One region of the Stenotrophomonas sp. SAU14A_NAIMI4_8 genome, then DNA from elsewhere that is predicted to be linked to it. Evidence: riboswitches for the same ligand, from Rfam matches in the RefSeq annotation. Region 1 holds a riboswitch; the other holds the start of a gene.

Evidence for each region. Region 1 has a riboswitch for thiamine pyrophosphate ahead of C1930_RS00965 (TonB-dependent siderophore receptor). Riboswitches for the same ligand answer to the same signal wherever they lie in the genome.
Region 2: another riboswitch for thiamine pyrophosphate. It lies ahead of thiC (phosphomethylpyrimidine synthase ThiC); the one in region 1 lies ahead of C1930_RS00965 (TonB-dependent siderophore receptor).

The regions. Positions count from the first base shown of each region.
Region 1 is NZ_CP025999.1:226,685-234,191, forward strand. Features, by position in the region: gene C1930_RS00965 (TonB-dependent siderophore receptor) at 1-1,843, opposite strand, end outside; TPP riboswitch at 1,917-2,012, opposite strand; gene C1930_RS00970 (phosphotransferase) at 2,144-3,271, opposite strand; gene C1930_RS00975 (hypothetical protein) at 3,429-4,529, shown strand; gene betT (choline BCCT transporter BetT) at 4,592-6,565, shown strand; gene C1930_RS00985 (glycine zipper 2TM domain-containing protein) at 6,621-6,983, opposite strand; gene C1930_RS00990 (XVIPCD domain-containing protein) at 7,264-7,507, opposite strand, start outside.
Region 2 is NZ_CP025999.1:3,610,839-3,618,345, forward strand. Features, by position in the region: gene C1930_RS16410 (winged helix-turn-helix domain-containing protein) at 1-938, opposite strand, end outside; gene C1930_RS16415 (ion channel) at 1,198-1,869, opposite strand; gene thiC (phosphomethylpyrimidine synthase ThiC) at 1,975-3,819, opposite strand; TPP riboswitch at 3,903-4,003, opposite strand; gene ggt (gamma-glutamyltransferase) at 4,026-5,744, opposite strand; gene ilvC (ketol-acid reductoisomerase) at 6,668-7,507, shown strand, end outside.

The DNA of each region.
Region 1 (7,507 bases):
CTTCATAGGCCGGCGTTCCGGCATCGCGTGCGCGTGCGCGCAGCACGCTGGCGCTGGCCACCACCTGCAGCGCATCGGTCAGCTGGCCGTTGGCGGTCAGCTCCAGCCCGGTGTGGGTCTGCTGGCCTTCCTGCACGAAGGTGAAGCCCACATCGCTGTCGTCCGGCTTGGCGTACTGGTAGGGCTGGCTGATGCGGAACACCGCCGCGCCCACGCTCAGCGCCTCGTTCGGCGCGTACTTCACGCCCGCTTCCAGCTGGCGCGATTCCACCGCCGGCAGGAAGGTGTCGGCGTTGCTGGTCCAGAACGGCGCTTCCTGCCCCAGCGAAATGCCGCGCACGTAACTGGCGTAGGCGTTCAGCTGGTCGGTGGCCTTCCACACCAGGGCGGTCTGCGGCAGGAAGCGCGACAGCCGGCTGTGCCGCTGCGGGTTGCCGCGCTTGTCGTAGGCGCGCTCGTCCAGGCGCACGTAGCGGCCACCGGCCAGCCACTGCCAGTCGTCGCCGAAGCTGAGCCTGTCCAATGCGAAGAATGCGTGCTGGCGGCTGTCCAGGCGACGCGCGGACGGGCCCGGCTGCAACGGCGACGGGTCGAACACCGGCACCTGGCCGTCGTGGTAGTTGGTGGTGCCCACGTACTCGTTCACGCTGGGGCGGCGGTCCACGGTGCGGCGGTAGGTCTCGCCGCCCAGGGTCAGCTCATGGCCAACGCTGCCGGTGCTGAAGCGTCCGCGCAGCTCGGCGCGTGCCTGCTGGTTGCGGCGGGTGTCGTCGGGGCTGCGGTAGTCGTAGACATCGTAATCGCCATTGGGCGCGAAGTAGTTGCCCGGCACGCTGCCGTCGGCGCACTGCGCGGCGTAGTAGCAGCCGTAGGCGAAGGCCACGTTGTCATCGATCACCGTGCGGCTGTGGCCCAACGCCACGCGCGACTGCCAGCTGCTGCTGAAATCGTAGGTGTGCTGCACGGTGATGTTGGTGCTGGCAATGCCCACCGGCATCTGCCACGGCTGGTAGCCCAGCAGGTGGTCACGGTCCACGCCGCGCGGCAGTTCGCTGGCCCCCAGCAGCTGGTAGCCCGATGCCGAGCGCTGCGAACTGGTCTGGTAGTTGGCATCCACTTCCAGCTTGCCGCGTTCGCCGATCAGCCAGTCGGCGGCCAGCGAGTAGAAGTTGCGGCGGCCATCGAGGTGTTCGATATACGAATCGCTGGCATCCCAGGCGGCGTTGAAGCGCACGCCGAAGCGCGGGGTCAGCCAGTGGCCCACGTCCACGGCGGCGTAGCGCGAGCCTTCCGAATCGGTGCCCAGGGTGACCGTGCGCACTTCGGCCGGGCGCTTGCCCACGTAGTTGATGATGCCGCCCGGGGCCATCACCCCGGCAGCCAGGCCGGCTTCACCCTTCAGGATTTCCACCGATTCCACGTTCTCCAGCGCCAGCCGCTGTTCGCCGGCCATCGACAGGCCGTTGAAGCGGTAGCCGGTGGCGGCGTCCAGCGCGAAGCCGCGAATGGCCACGTTCTGGTAGTAGCCGACCGGGGCATAGGCATCGCCCAGCGAGGCATCGTTGCTGGCCAGTTCGGACAGCGAACGCACCTGGCGCTGTTCCAGGTAGCTGCGGTCGAGCACGTTCACCGATGCCGGGGTGTCTTTCCAGCTGCCACCGCCGAAGGCATTGGCGCGCGAACTGGCAGAGGCGGGCTTGCCGGCCTGCACGCGCACGGCGGCCAGATCGGTGGGCGAACGATCGGAGGTGTCGGCGGCATCGGTGGCGGCCTCGCTGGCATGCAGCGGCAGGGCGGCACACAGGGCCAGGGCGAGCAGGGTGGGGCGCAGGCAGCGGTTCATTCGGTTCGTCTTCTGACAGCAAGGGAGACGAAGCGACGGCGCGCGGACGCACCGGCCCAGGGAACGGGGGGTGCGACAGCTGCTCAAAGCTCCCTACGCCGGTGCAAACCGGATCAGGTTCCAAGGGACTCTCTCAGCCTGGCAGATCCAGGCACCCCCGCTTCAGGTGACCATTTCACTACAAACCGTACGGATTTGCGAGTCCGGGAACGGGGCAGGGGGGCCGGGGCTGGGGGCAGAGTATGGAGGGGTCAGATCCCTTTCCGCAGGAAAGGGCTCTGACCCCAGGCTTGTAGGCCGCTATGCCGCAGCGTGCAGCGCCTGCAGCAGGCCTTGCCCGGCCTCGGTATGGAACCAGGCCGGGTGGCCCAGCATGAACGGCTGCCAGGCCACGTCGGCATTGGCGGTGGAGCCGGTGATGCCTTCGAAGTACTCCACTTCGGACAGTGCGAAGTCGAAATGCACCATCGGCAGCAGGTCGGCCAGCAGATGCACACGCTCGGCCGACAACGGCAGCACCTGCCGGTAGCCGGCCAGCAGGGCCAGGGCGATATCGCTGCGCACCGCGTCGGCGCCGCGCTGCAGCTCCAGCCAGGCCACCGCATTGCGCTCGATGGCCGTGGCCAGGTCGAACAGCGCGCTGGTGGGCGAGGCCAGGCCGAAATCCAGCACGGTGGCGATCTGCCCGTCGCGGGCCCACAGCAGGTTGGAGACGTGCCAGTCGTTGTGCGCCCACAGCCGCGGTTCGTGCTGCAGCCGCTCGGCCAGGCCGGCATGCCAGGGCAGCACGTGCTCGCGCAGCTGCGCCTGCCAGGGAATGCGCGCCAGGTAGCGGGCCAGGCCGGGGCGATCAGGCAGGCTGGCCTGCAGCGCGGCGATGGGATCGTGTGCGCGGATCAGATCGTCGCGTGCCACCAGGATATGGGTAGCGCGCTGTGGCGCCTGATAATCGGCTGCGGCACGGTGCAGCCGGGCCAGCATGCGGCCGGCTTCCTGCGCCTGTGCGATGTCGGTCAGCAGGGACCACGAAGGTGCATCGCGGTAGAGGTCCTCCCCGGCGCCCACCGCGTGCAGTTCGTAGGTCCACGGGCCCTGCTCCAGCGCGGTCTGCCCGTTGTCTGCAGCAAGCACCTGCACCACCGGTACATCGCGCGCCGCCAGATGGGCGATGAAACGGTGTTCTTCCTGCAGCACGGCGGCACTGCGCACGCTGTGGTGGTGGCGCTTGATGAAAACGGCGCCGTGTTCGCCGCGCGCGATCGCCGCGGCCGAGAGCGGGCGCGGGCTGTGCCATTGCAGCGTGGCAGTAGGGCCGAGCTGCGTATAGCGCTGCCCCAACCAGGCCAGGTCCTGCGCGGAAATCGCCGGCCAGTCGGCCGCGACCTCGTCGTTGTTCAGGCCCTGCACGCGGTGGGAAGTATCGGTCATGGTGGCGCGTTCGCAGATCGGATGGGCAGCAGCACAGCACGCTCATGGTACCGCCCGTGCCGCATCCCTGCGCTGGCCCGGTGAACGGGGCGAACACCCGCGCTGGTTACACTGGCAGGCTTCCATTCTGGAAACAGGGAGGCACCGGGACGCAATCGTGCGATGTTTTTTCTCTATTTTTCTTGGCGCACTGGCGTGTGCATCGGCCGGCCAGGCGCTGGCACAGCCCCACGATCCCAATGCGGAACCGTGGTTCGACGCCGGCGGCGCCGTCCGCTTCAACTATGGGTGGCTGGACTACGGCCCCACCAGCGGGCTGCAGCTGGAACTGCTGCGTGCCGACATCGATGCCGGTGCCGGGCCGCTGTTTTTCTCGGCGCAGTACCGCTGGTATGACGGCTTCGATGCGGTCCACCACGCCTATGCAGGCTGGCAGTTCAACGAAGACACCGATCTGCGTGCGGGTATCCAGCAGGTGCCGTTCGGCCTGCTGCCTACGGCTTCGCAGAGCTTCTGGTTCGGCTCCGGCTACTACCTGGGCATCGAGGATGACTACGATCCCGGCCTGGTGCTGCAGCATCGCAGTGGCCACCACCTGTGGCACGTCGGCTGGTTTGCCGGCGATGAGTACGGCGACGCGGCGCGCTACGACCGCTATTCGTTCGATGTGGCACGCACGCCGGAGCTGCCCTACCGCGAGCGCGACCGGGTAAACCTGCGTTACGAGCATGACCGTGACTGGCACGGTGGAACCCTGCTGTTGGGTGCGTCGGCATTCAGCGGTTCGGTGCAGAACGTGGAAACGCGCCGCCATCATGATCACCACGGCATGGCCGTGCATGCGCAATGGGCGCGCGATGGCTGGACCACCCAGCTGCAATGGGCGCGCTACCACTACGGTGTGCCGGGAGCGACCATCGCGTTGTCGGCTTTCCAGGCACCGTTCCAGATCGCGCGCAAAGCCGATGTGCCCAGCGTCAACGTAGCCTATTCGTTCGGCGCGCAGCGTTGGCTGGATGACATCACCTGCTACAACAACGTGAGCATGACCCGCCCGCTGCAACGCCAGCCGGGCATGCGCTCGTCGTGGCAGAACGTCACCGGCTGCAGCCTGGGCAAGGGCATGATGCTGACCTACATCGACTGGATCGCCGGAAAGAACATGTGGTTCGCCGGCGGCGATGGCATCGGCCTGGACCCGCAAGGGCCCTCACGCTGGCACTCACGCCTGAACCTCAATATCGGTTTCTACTTCTAGGACGCCCCTCCTCGCGGTCCGCCGCGTATTCCCTTCACGCATTTCCGTTCACGGAGGACGACATGCCGAGCTCCGCTCCGCACCCCACCCCCGTCAGGCAGCGCATCCTGCCGCAGGTATTCATTCCCACCGCGGCGATCGTCATCGCCCTGCTGGCCCTGGCCATCTTCGCGCCGGAACTGGCCACGCACTGGTTCACCGCCGCCAAGAACTGGACCGCCAACGATGCGGGCTGGTTCACCATCCTGGCCGTCGCCGGCTTCCTGGTGTTCGTGGTGGGCGTGGCCGTCAGCGGCTATGGCCGCATCAAGCTGGGCCCCGACCACAGCCGCCCCGACTACAGCTATGCCTCGTGGTTCGCGATGTTGTTTGCCGCCGGCATGGGCATCGGCCTGATGTTCTTCGGCGTGGCCGAACCGATCATGCACTACGCCACCCCGCCCACCGGCACGCCCGAATCGGCTGCGGCGGCACGCCAGGCCATGCGCATCACCTTCTTCCACTGGGGCGTGCACGCGTGGGCGATCTACGCGGTAGTGGCGCTGGCGCTGGCGTACTTCGGCTTCCGCCACAACCTGCCGCTGCGCGTGCGCTCGGCGCTGTACCCGCTCATCGGTGAACGCATCCACGGGCCGATCGGCCACACCGTGGATACCTTCGCCGCGCTGGGCACCATCTTCGGCCTGGCCACCTCGCTGGGGCTGGGCGTGATGCAGATCAACTCCGGCCTGAACTACCTGTTCGGGCTGGAAGTGAGCACGCTGGTGCAGGTGGTGCTGATCGCCGTCATCACCCTGGTGGCCACCGGTTCGGTGGTGGCGGGCTTGGACAGCGGCGTGCGCAGATTGTCGGAATTGAACATGATCCTGGCAGCGGCACTGCTGGCCTTCGTGCTGGTCTGCGGACCCACCGTGCACCTGTTGCAGGTGCTGGTGCAGAACACCGGCATGTACGTGTCGCAGCTGTTCTCGATGACCTTCAACCTGTACGCCTACGAGCCCACCGGCTGGCTGGGCGGTTGGACGCTGTTCTATTGGGGCTGGTGGATCGCCTGGTCGCCGTTCGTGGGCATGTTCATCGCGCGCATCTCGCGTGGCCGCACCGTGCGCGAATTCGTGGTGGGCGTGCTGCTGGTGCCGCTGGGCTTCACCTTCCTGTGGATGACCATCTACGGCAACACCGCCTTGTTCATGGTGCGCGCTGAAGGGGTACAGGAACTGGTGCAGACCGTTTCCAGCGACAGCTCCATGGCGCTGTTCGAGTTCCTGCGCCATCTGCCGTGGACGATGGCGACCTCGTGCCTGGCGGTGCTGCTGGTGGCGTTGTTCTTCGTCACCTCTGCCGATTCGGGTGCTTTGGTGATCGACATGCTCACCTCCAAGGGTGAGGAAGAATCACCGCTGTGGCAGCGCATCTTCTGGGCGTTGCTGGTGGGTGCGCTGGCGGTGGCGCTGTTGTTTGCCGGTGGCCTGGAATCACTGCAGGCGGCCACGATCGCCAGCGCGTTCCCCTTCACCCTGGTGATGATCCTGATGTGCTGGGGGCTGCTGAAGGCGATGCGCCTGGATGCCACCAAGCGCTCGATCATCCGCGACGCACGCATCCTGCCCGGCACCAGCGATGACTGGCGTGCGCGCCTGCGGTTGCTGGCGCACAACCCGGTGCAGGCCGAGGTGCTGCGCTTCATCGACCAGCAGGTGATGCCGGCCCTGCAGGACGTGGCCGGTGAACTGCGGCGACAGGAGCTGGAGGTCGAGGTGACCCTGGGCGAGGATGGCCGCGCCTGGCTGCAGGTCGGCCATGGCCAGGAAATGGACTTCTTCTATTCGGTGCGGCCGCAGCCGTATGAGCCGCCCAGCTTCACCCTGCAGGACCCGCGCCGCGCCGCCAAGGCCGGGCGTTACTTCCGCGCCGAGGTCTATCTGCGCGAGGGCGGGCAGGACTATGACGTGATGGGCTGGACGCGCGTGCAGCTGATCCACGATGTGTTGGACCAGTACGCCCGCCACCGGCAGTTCCTGGACCACGTGCGCTGAACAGCAGAACGCCGGCCGTTACTGCGGCCGGCGTTCCGGGTGTTGCCAGGTGTACTTACCAGCCGCGGTGGCGACCGCGGTCGTGGCGGTAGCGGCGATCATCGTGGCGGTAGTAACGGCGGTCGTGGCCGCGGTCATGGCCATAGCGACGGTCATAGCGGCGGTCGTAGCGACGATCGTCGTGGCGGTCCTTGGTGGTCAGGTTGCCGATGGCACCACCGGCCACGGCACCGCCCACGGTGGCGGTCGGGTCGCCGTTGGAGATCAGGTGACCGGCCACGCCGCCCACCACCGCACCGACCACGGTGCGCTTGTCCTTGCGTGACAGGGCGCTGGCATCGCCGACCACGGCCAAGCCGGCCAGCAGCGCCAGGGCGAGGCCGAGGCTGCGGAAGCTGAGTGAGGACGTATTGAACATGTTCGGGTCTCCAGTTGGGGGCATGCCACGCGGGGCAGGGAAGGCGCCTGGGCGCCGTGGCTGCCGCAGGTACCACGCTGGGCTTCGGACATTGCCGGAACATTGCGTGGGCCACCCGGTCGGTGTGCGCATTCATCTAGCGTCATGCGCCATGAAGCCCGCCTGAAAGCAGAAAGCTGAACAGCAGGGTCGGAGCCCGTCCGGCGGACGGGATCCGACCCCCAGGGTCAGATCCCTTTCCGCAGGAAAGGGCTCTGACCCGAAGCCGGCACCACCGGGCTCAGTGCCCCATCGCGCGCTGGTTCTGGCGCACCTGTTCCTGCTGCTGATCGTCCTGCTGCTGCAGCACGTTCGGTGCGCCCTGCACGGCACCGCTGCTCAGGGCCACGCTCTGTTCGCTGGCGGCCTTGGCATCGACCGAGGCGCGCACGGCGGCCGGGTCGCCCATTGCGCCTTGCACGGCGAACAGGCGCTCACCGTTCATGCTGGGCACCACCGAATCGATGCGCTGCAGACCGGCGGCA
Region 2 (7,507 bases), 1.1 Mb from region 1:
AAGCTGAGCAGCTCGGTGCCGTCGCAGCGCGTGGCCTGGCGCAACGCGCCGCCGGTGGCGCTGGCAATCAGCACCTGGCAACTGCCATCGGCGGCGAAGCGGGCGAACGCGATCTCGCGCCCGTCCGGCGACCAGCTGGGAAAACGGTCGCTGGCACCGGCCGGCGGTTGCACCAGCTGACGCGCCGGTGCGTTGCCCGAGGTCTGCACGCGGATGGCGCCCCCGTTCTGGCTGTCATCGTTGGCGCCTTCGTAGGCCACCTGCGAGCCATCAGGCGACAGGGTCGGATAGGTCTCGAAACCAGCGGTGGCGGTGATCAGCCGATACGGACGTTCGGGGCTGCCGATGACCCGCGTGCCGTCTTCCACCACGGCATCCAGCGGCGAGGACGGCGCAGGACGTTGCGCCAGCAGCACGCTCAGCACCAACAAGGCCAGCAGCATGGCCACGCCCACTGCCAGCAGCAGTCGGCGGCGCCACAGGCGCCAACGGCGGCGGCGCGCATCCTGTGGGTCTTCCACGGGCGCGTCGACGGCGGTCTCCAGCGGCGCACTGTCCTGCGCCTCCGGCTGCGGTTCGCTGTCGTGCAGCCACTGCACCGGCACCAGCAATCGATAGCCGGTCTTGGCAATGGTTTCGATGTACGACTGGCCGCTGTCTTCGCCGATGGCAAAGGCCTTGCGCAACTGCGTGACCGCCTGGGTCAGCACATCGTTGGTAGGCAGCGTATCGGGCCACACTTCGGCGAACAGCTCATCGCGAGTGACCACGCGGCCGGGCTGGCGCAGCAGTACGCGCAGCACGCCCAGCGCCTTGGGCGTCAAACGGCGCGGACGACGCGCACCCGGCACGTCCACTTCGCGCGACGACACGGTCACTACGCATTCGCCCACGCGAACGCGGTCACACTCCTGCGACTGGCTCTCGTTGCTGTTCATTGATTGCTAGACGCTTGAAACACGTTGCAGATACCACTGGGCAGCGTTGTGTTTCCGTCCCTGCAACCTCCAAAAGCCAGATTCCGCACAAACCATCGGCGCATACCGCAAAAAAAACGAAGCGCGCGAATACTAGCCTATGCAGGTTACCTCGCCTATCGCGTGGTGGACATCAGGCTCTCTCTCGCCGACGCATTCAGATAATAAGCTGCACCATTCGCGCCCTTCGGGGCGCGAAATTTTTATCTGGCGTTCATTTTCAGGCACGCCGCAGCATGGTCAGTCCGACCAGTCGCGAAACCACCAAAGCCACGTACATCACGCCGGAAAACTGCTCCAGCATGACCAGTGCGCGTGCCTGCGGATGCAGGGGAACCACGTCACTCAGACCGACCCCGGACAGCAAGCTGAAGCTCAGATAAAGCAGCTCCATCCACGTGCGCTGCAGCCCCCCGCCGGTGCCCTGGAAACTGCCCGGATACCACTGCTGGCAGACCGCGAATGCGAACGCGAATCCCCATGCGAGTAATGTGAACGTAGCACCAACGGCGAACAGTTCGTCGCGGGTCACCTTGTGGTCCTGCAGCATGTACGCAGTGAGCGCACCGGCGGTGTAGAAGTACAGCAGGCTTTCAAGCAGCTGCGCGGTACTGCCCAGGCCGGGGTGATCGAGCAGCGCGGCGGCAATGGAAAACACCACCGACGGAATGGCCAGCACCAACGCCAGCCAGGTGCCCAGCGGGCTGCGCTGCACCACCCACAACGCCAGCCCCAGCACCGCCATGCCGAACACCCCCAGCGCGGCGCGACCGCCGGCGGTTTCGTCCAGCGCCGGGTACAGCAGTACCGCCAGCAGCTGCGCCGCCAACAACCAGGCGGAAGGATGGCGGCGGGCGATGGCCAGCCAGCGGGTGGTCACGGCAACAGGCATGGTCTGCATCCCCTGGGTGATGCGGCGAGCATAGCCGGTGCCGGGTGAGCGCAGCGGTTGCTGTTTACCGCTGCGCTCGCCGGGCCGGGCACCGGCGCTACCGTGTCAGCCCTGCTGGTAGACCTGGGCACCGCCGTCGCGGAACTCCCTGGACTTTTCCTGCATGCCGGCCTCGGCGTACTCGCGCACGTCCTGGGTGATCTTCATCGAGCAGAAGTGCGGGCCACACATCGAACAGAAGTGGGCGAGCTTGTGTGCGTCCTTGGGCAGTGTCTCGTCGTGGAATTCCTTGGCCTTTTCCGGATCCAGGCCCAGGTGGAACTGGTCTTCCCAACGGAACTCGAAACGCGCCTTGCTGAGCGCGTTGTCACGCACCTGTGCACCCGGGTGGCCCTTGGCCAGATCGGCGGCGTGGGCGGCGATGCGGTAGGCCATGATGCCGTCGCGCACATCCTGCCGGTTGGGCAGCCCCAGGTGTTCCTTGGGCGTGACGTAGCAGAGCATGGCGGTGCCGAACCAGCCGATCATGGCTGCGCCGATGGCGCTGGTGATGTGGTCGTAGCCAGGCGCGATATCGGTGGTCAGCGGACCCAGCGTGTAGAACGGCGCTTCGCCACACTCGCGCAGCTGCTTGTCCATGTTTTCCTTGATCAGCTGCATCGGCACATGGCCGGGCCCTTCGATCATGGTCTGCACGTCGTGCTTCCACGCGATCTTCGTCAGCTCGCCGAGCGTTTCCAGTTCACCGAACTGGGCGGCATCGTTGGCATCGGCAATGCAGCCCGGGCGCAGGCCATCGCCCAACGAGAAGGTCACGTCATAGGCCTTCATGATTTCGCAGATCTCCTCGAAGTGCGCGTAGAGAAAATTCTCCTTGTGGTGGGCAAGGCACCACTTGGCCATGATCGAACCGCCACGACTGACGATGCCGGTCACCCGCTTGGCGGTCAGTGGCACGTAGCGCAGCAGCACGCCGGCATGGATGGTGAAGTAATCCACGCCCTGCTCGGCCTGTTCGATGAGCGTGTCGCGGAAGATTTCCCAGGTGAGCGCTTCGGCGCGCCCGTCCACCTTTTCCAGCGCCTGGTAGATCGGCACCGTACCGATGGCCACCGGCGAATTGCGGATGATCCACTCACGCGTTTCGTGGATGTGCTTGCCGGTGGACAGATCCATCACCGTGTCGCCGCCCCAGCGGATCGCCCACACCAGTTTCTCCACTTCTTCGGCGATGCCGGAGGACACCGCGCTGTTGCCGATGTTGGCGTTGATCTTGGTCAGGAAATTGCGGCCGATGATCATCGGCTCGCTTTCGGGGTGGTTGATGTTGTTGGGCAGCACGGCACGCCCGCGGGCGATTTCATCGCGTACGAACTCAGGCGTGATGATCTTCGGGATGGATGCACCGAAGGATTCACCTGCGTGCTGCTGCAGCAGCGTTGCATCACGGATATCCTGCAGACGCTGGTTTTCGCGGATCGCCACGAACTCCATTTCCGGGGTGATGATGCCGCGCCGTGCGTAGTGCATCTGGGTGACGTTGGCTCCAGCCTGTGCGCGCCGCGGCAGGCTGCGTGCCGGGAAGCGCACCGCATCCAGCTTCGGATCGTGCTCGCGTTCGCGACCGAAGCGCGAACTGAGTGCGTCCAGTTGCGCGGTATCGGCCCGCTCTTCGATCCAGGCACGGCGCAGCGCCGGCAGGCCGGTGGTCAGGTCGATGCGCGCGTCCGGATCGGTATAGGCACCGGACGTGTCGTACACGGTCAACGGTGGATTCGCTTCGCCACCGAACAGGGTGGGTGTGCGGGTCAGGGCGATCTCGCGCATGGGCACGCGCAGGTCCGGGCGCGAGCCGGGCACGTGGATCTTCCGGGAGCCGGCAATGGGCCGGGTCACGGAGGCGGAAAGTTGCTGGGCCTGCTGCTGCAGATCGGAAGGCTGTGCGTTCATCGGGCATCGTCCAGGAAGGTCAGGGACGAAGCGGCGGCGCACTGCGCACCGCGCCCGGACGGTCCTTGGGCGGACTCCGGGCACGGTTGCACTGCAAAGCTTCCCTACGCCGGTATGAACCGGATCAGGTTCCAAGGGACTGTCTCAACCGCGGCCACTGGCCACGGTACCCCCGCTTCTTGCTGCGTATTAGAGCACAGGCGGGCTCAGTAGCCCGCCGCCTGGCCATCCTTGCGGCTTTCCGAAGCACCGAAGTACACGCCGGTTTCCGGATCACGCAGGATCGCCTGGTAGCCGCCATAGGGGCCATCGGCGAACACCACGCGGTGGCCCTTGCGCATCAGTGCGCGCACGGTTTCGTAGGGGAAGCCGGTTTCCAGGTTCACTTCGCCGCCATCGCTCATGGCCGTAGCCTGGCCGGTCGGCTCGGTGGACCCCTCATGCTGGATGCGCGGCGCATCGCCGGCTTCCTGCAGGTTCATGCCGAAGTCCACCAGGTTCATCACGATCTGCGCATGGCCCTGCGGCTGCATCGCACCGCCCATCACGCCGAAGCTGGCGTACGGCTTGCCGTCCTTGGTGATGAAGGCCGGAATGATGGTCTGGAACGGACGCTTGCCCGGCGCGTAGCCGTTGGGGTGGTTCTTCTGCAGCACGAACATCTCGCCGCGGTCCTGCAGGATGAAGCCCAGCCCCGGCGGTGCCATGCCGCTGCCCATGCCACGGTAGTTGGACTGGATGAGCGAGACCATCATGCCGTCGCTGTCGGCCACGGTCATGTAGATCGTGTCGCCCTGCTCGAGCTGCTTCGGCGTGCCCGGCTGCACTTCCTTCAGCGCCTTGTCCATCGAGATCAGCGCGCGGCGCTGCGCGGCGTAATCCTTGGAAATGAGCTTCTGCACCGGCGCCGGCTGGAAGGCCATGTCGGCATAGAAGCGCGCGCGATCGGCGAAGGCCAGCTTCTTGGCTTCCACGAACAGGTGCACATGCTCGGGCGAGCCGAACGGAATCTTCGAGAAGTCGTAACCTTCCAGCACGTTGAGGATCTGCAGCGCGGCAATGCCCTGGCTGTTGGGCGGCAGTTCCCACACGTCATAGCCGCGGTAGTTGCTGCTGACCGGCTCCACCCATTCACCGTGGTGGTCGGCCATGTCCTGGTAACTGAGATAACCGCCGTTGGCCTTGAAGTAATCACCGATGGTGCGTGCTACGTCGCCCTTGTAGAACGCATCGCGGCCACCGTCGGCGATTTTCTGCAGGGTATCGGCCAGGTTCGGGTTCTTCCACATCTGGCCCTTGCGCGGGGCGTGGCCGTCGATGGTGAACTGTTCGGTGAAGCCGGGGTACTTGGACAGGCGCGGCACCGAACGATCCCAGTAGTAGGCAATCACTTCCGCCACCGGGTGGCCTTCGCGCGCGTAGCGGATGGCCGGGGCCAGGTTGTCGGCCATCGGCTTGCGGCCGAAGCGGTCATGCAGGGCGAACCAGCCATCGACCGCGCCGGGCACCGATACCGGCAGTGGACCGGTGGCGGGGATCTCCTTCAGGCCACGGCGCTGGAATTCAGCCAGGGTGAGTGACTTCGGCGAACGCCCCGAGCCGTTGTAGCCGTACAGCTTCTTCGTCTTCGGGTCCCAGACGATGGCGAACAGGTCGCCGCCGATGCCGTTGCCGGTCGGCTCCATCAGCCCCAGGGCGGCGTTGGCGGCAATGGCGGCATCGACGGCCGAACCGCCGGCCTTCATCACGTCCAGCGCGATCTGGGTGGCCAGCGGCTGCGAGGTGGCGGCCATCGCGTGCGGGGCAATGACTTCCGAACGGGTGGCAAAGGTCTGGCCAGTGATGCGGTCGGCGGCACTGGACACGGCGGGGACCGCGGCCAGCACGGCAGCGGCAAGCAGGGAACGGGCAAGGCGTCGGGACACAGTTGGGGTCCGATGGAAGGGTGGTGCCCTGATCTTCGCCGCTTCGGGCGGCAGCCGGAATCGGGCAGAGGTCATGGGCGGCGGTGCCGTGGTGTGTGCGGAGCTTGGTCCGCACGGCCAACGGCTTCGGTAGGTGCGGACCTTGGTCCGCACGGCTACGGGCTTCGGAGATTCCAATGCGGACCAAGGTCCGCACCTACCAGGGCAGGATGCCTGCACCGCTGCTGGCTTCGGGGAGTTCCGTGCGGACCAAGGTCCGCACCTACCAGAGCGGGATGCCTGCACGGCCGCCGGCTTCGGGGAATCCAGTGCGGACCAAGGTCCGCACCTACCAAGGCGAAATCACCCGCGAATCCGCGCAAAAAACCCGCTGAAAAGAGTGAATTGCGGTTCACCGAAACACTTTCAGCGGCAACCATCCTTGTGCCGCAAGCCTTTTCGCCAGATACAGGCGAAACCGATGGAAAAGCGTTTGCCAGGGTTGACACCGCCGAAATGGCTATGTTTCTCTCGATCCCATGCTGCAACGCCACCCGCCCCTGCGAACCGCTACTGAAGCCGCCGATTCCGGCGCCGCATCGCTGCGTTCGCTTCTCGTGCTCGTACTTATTAGCCAGCCCACAGGTGCGGGACGAGCCAGCGTGTAAGCAGACAACACACACCGGAACTCGATCAGAAACCCGCACCCACCCAGGTGCGGGTTTTTTCATTTCAGGACCTGGTTTCACACGCAACCACTCAGCCATCCAGCCACGACCATGCATACCGCCTCCCGCAAAACCCGGACCTGCACCACCACGCCCTGCCGTGGTGGCTGTGGCCGTGCGATGCGCGGCGCCTCCTCCCCCGTTTTCCCCTGACCGGCCGGTACGTCGCTTCGACTGCCGGCCGTCTTTTTTCTTCCCAGCCAAGGAACCTCCCCCATGAGCACCAACTCCCTGCCCCAGACCAAGATCGCCGTCATCGGTTACGGCAGCCAGGGCCGCGCCCACGCGCTGAACCTGCGTGAATCCGGCTTCGACGTGGTGGTAGGCCTGCGCCCGGGTGGCCCCACCGAAGCCAAGGCCCAGGCCGATGGCTTCACCGTGGTGGCCCCGGCTGACGCGGTGAAGGATGCCGACCTGGTGGCCGTGCTGACCCCGGACATGGTGCAGAAGAAGCTCTACAACGAGGTGCTGGCGCCGAACATGAAACAGGGCGCCTGCCTGTTGTTCGCCCACGGCCTGAACGTGCACTACGGCATGATCGAACCGCGCGCCGACCTGGACGTGGTGCTGGTCGCGCCGAAGGGCCCGGGCGCGCTGGTACGCCGCGAATACGAGATCGGCCGCGGCGTGCCGTGCATCTGGGCGGTCTACCAGGACACCAGCGGCCAGGCCGCGCAGCACGCGCAGGCTTATGCAGCCGGCCTGGGCGGCGCGCGCGCCAACCTGATCCAGACCACCTTCAAGGAAGAAACCGAAACCGATCTGTTCGGCGAACAGGCGGTGCTGTGCGGCGGTGCCTCGGCGCTGGTGCAGGCCGGCTTTGAAACCCTGGTGGAAGCCGGCTACCAGCCGGAAATCGCCTACTACGAAGTGCTGCACGAATTGAAGCTGATCGTGGATCTGTTCTACGAAGGCGGCATCTCGCGCATGCTGGAATTCATCTCCGAAACCGCGCAGTACGGTGACTACGTGAGCGGCCCGCGGGTGATCGACGCCGGCACCAAGGAGCGCATGAAGGAAGTCCTGAAGGACATCCAGGACGGCACCTTCACCAAG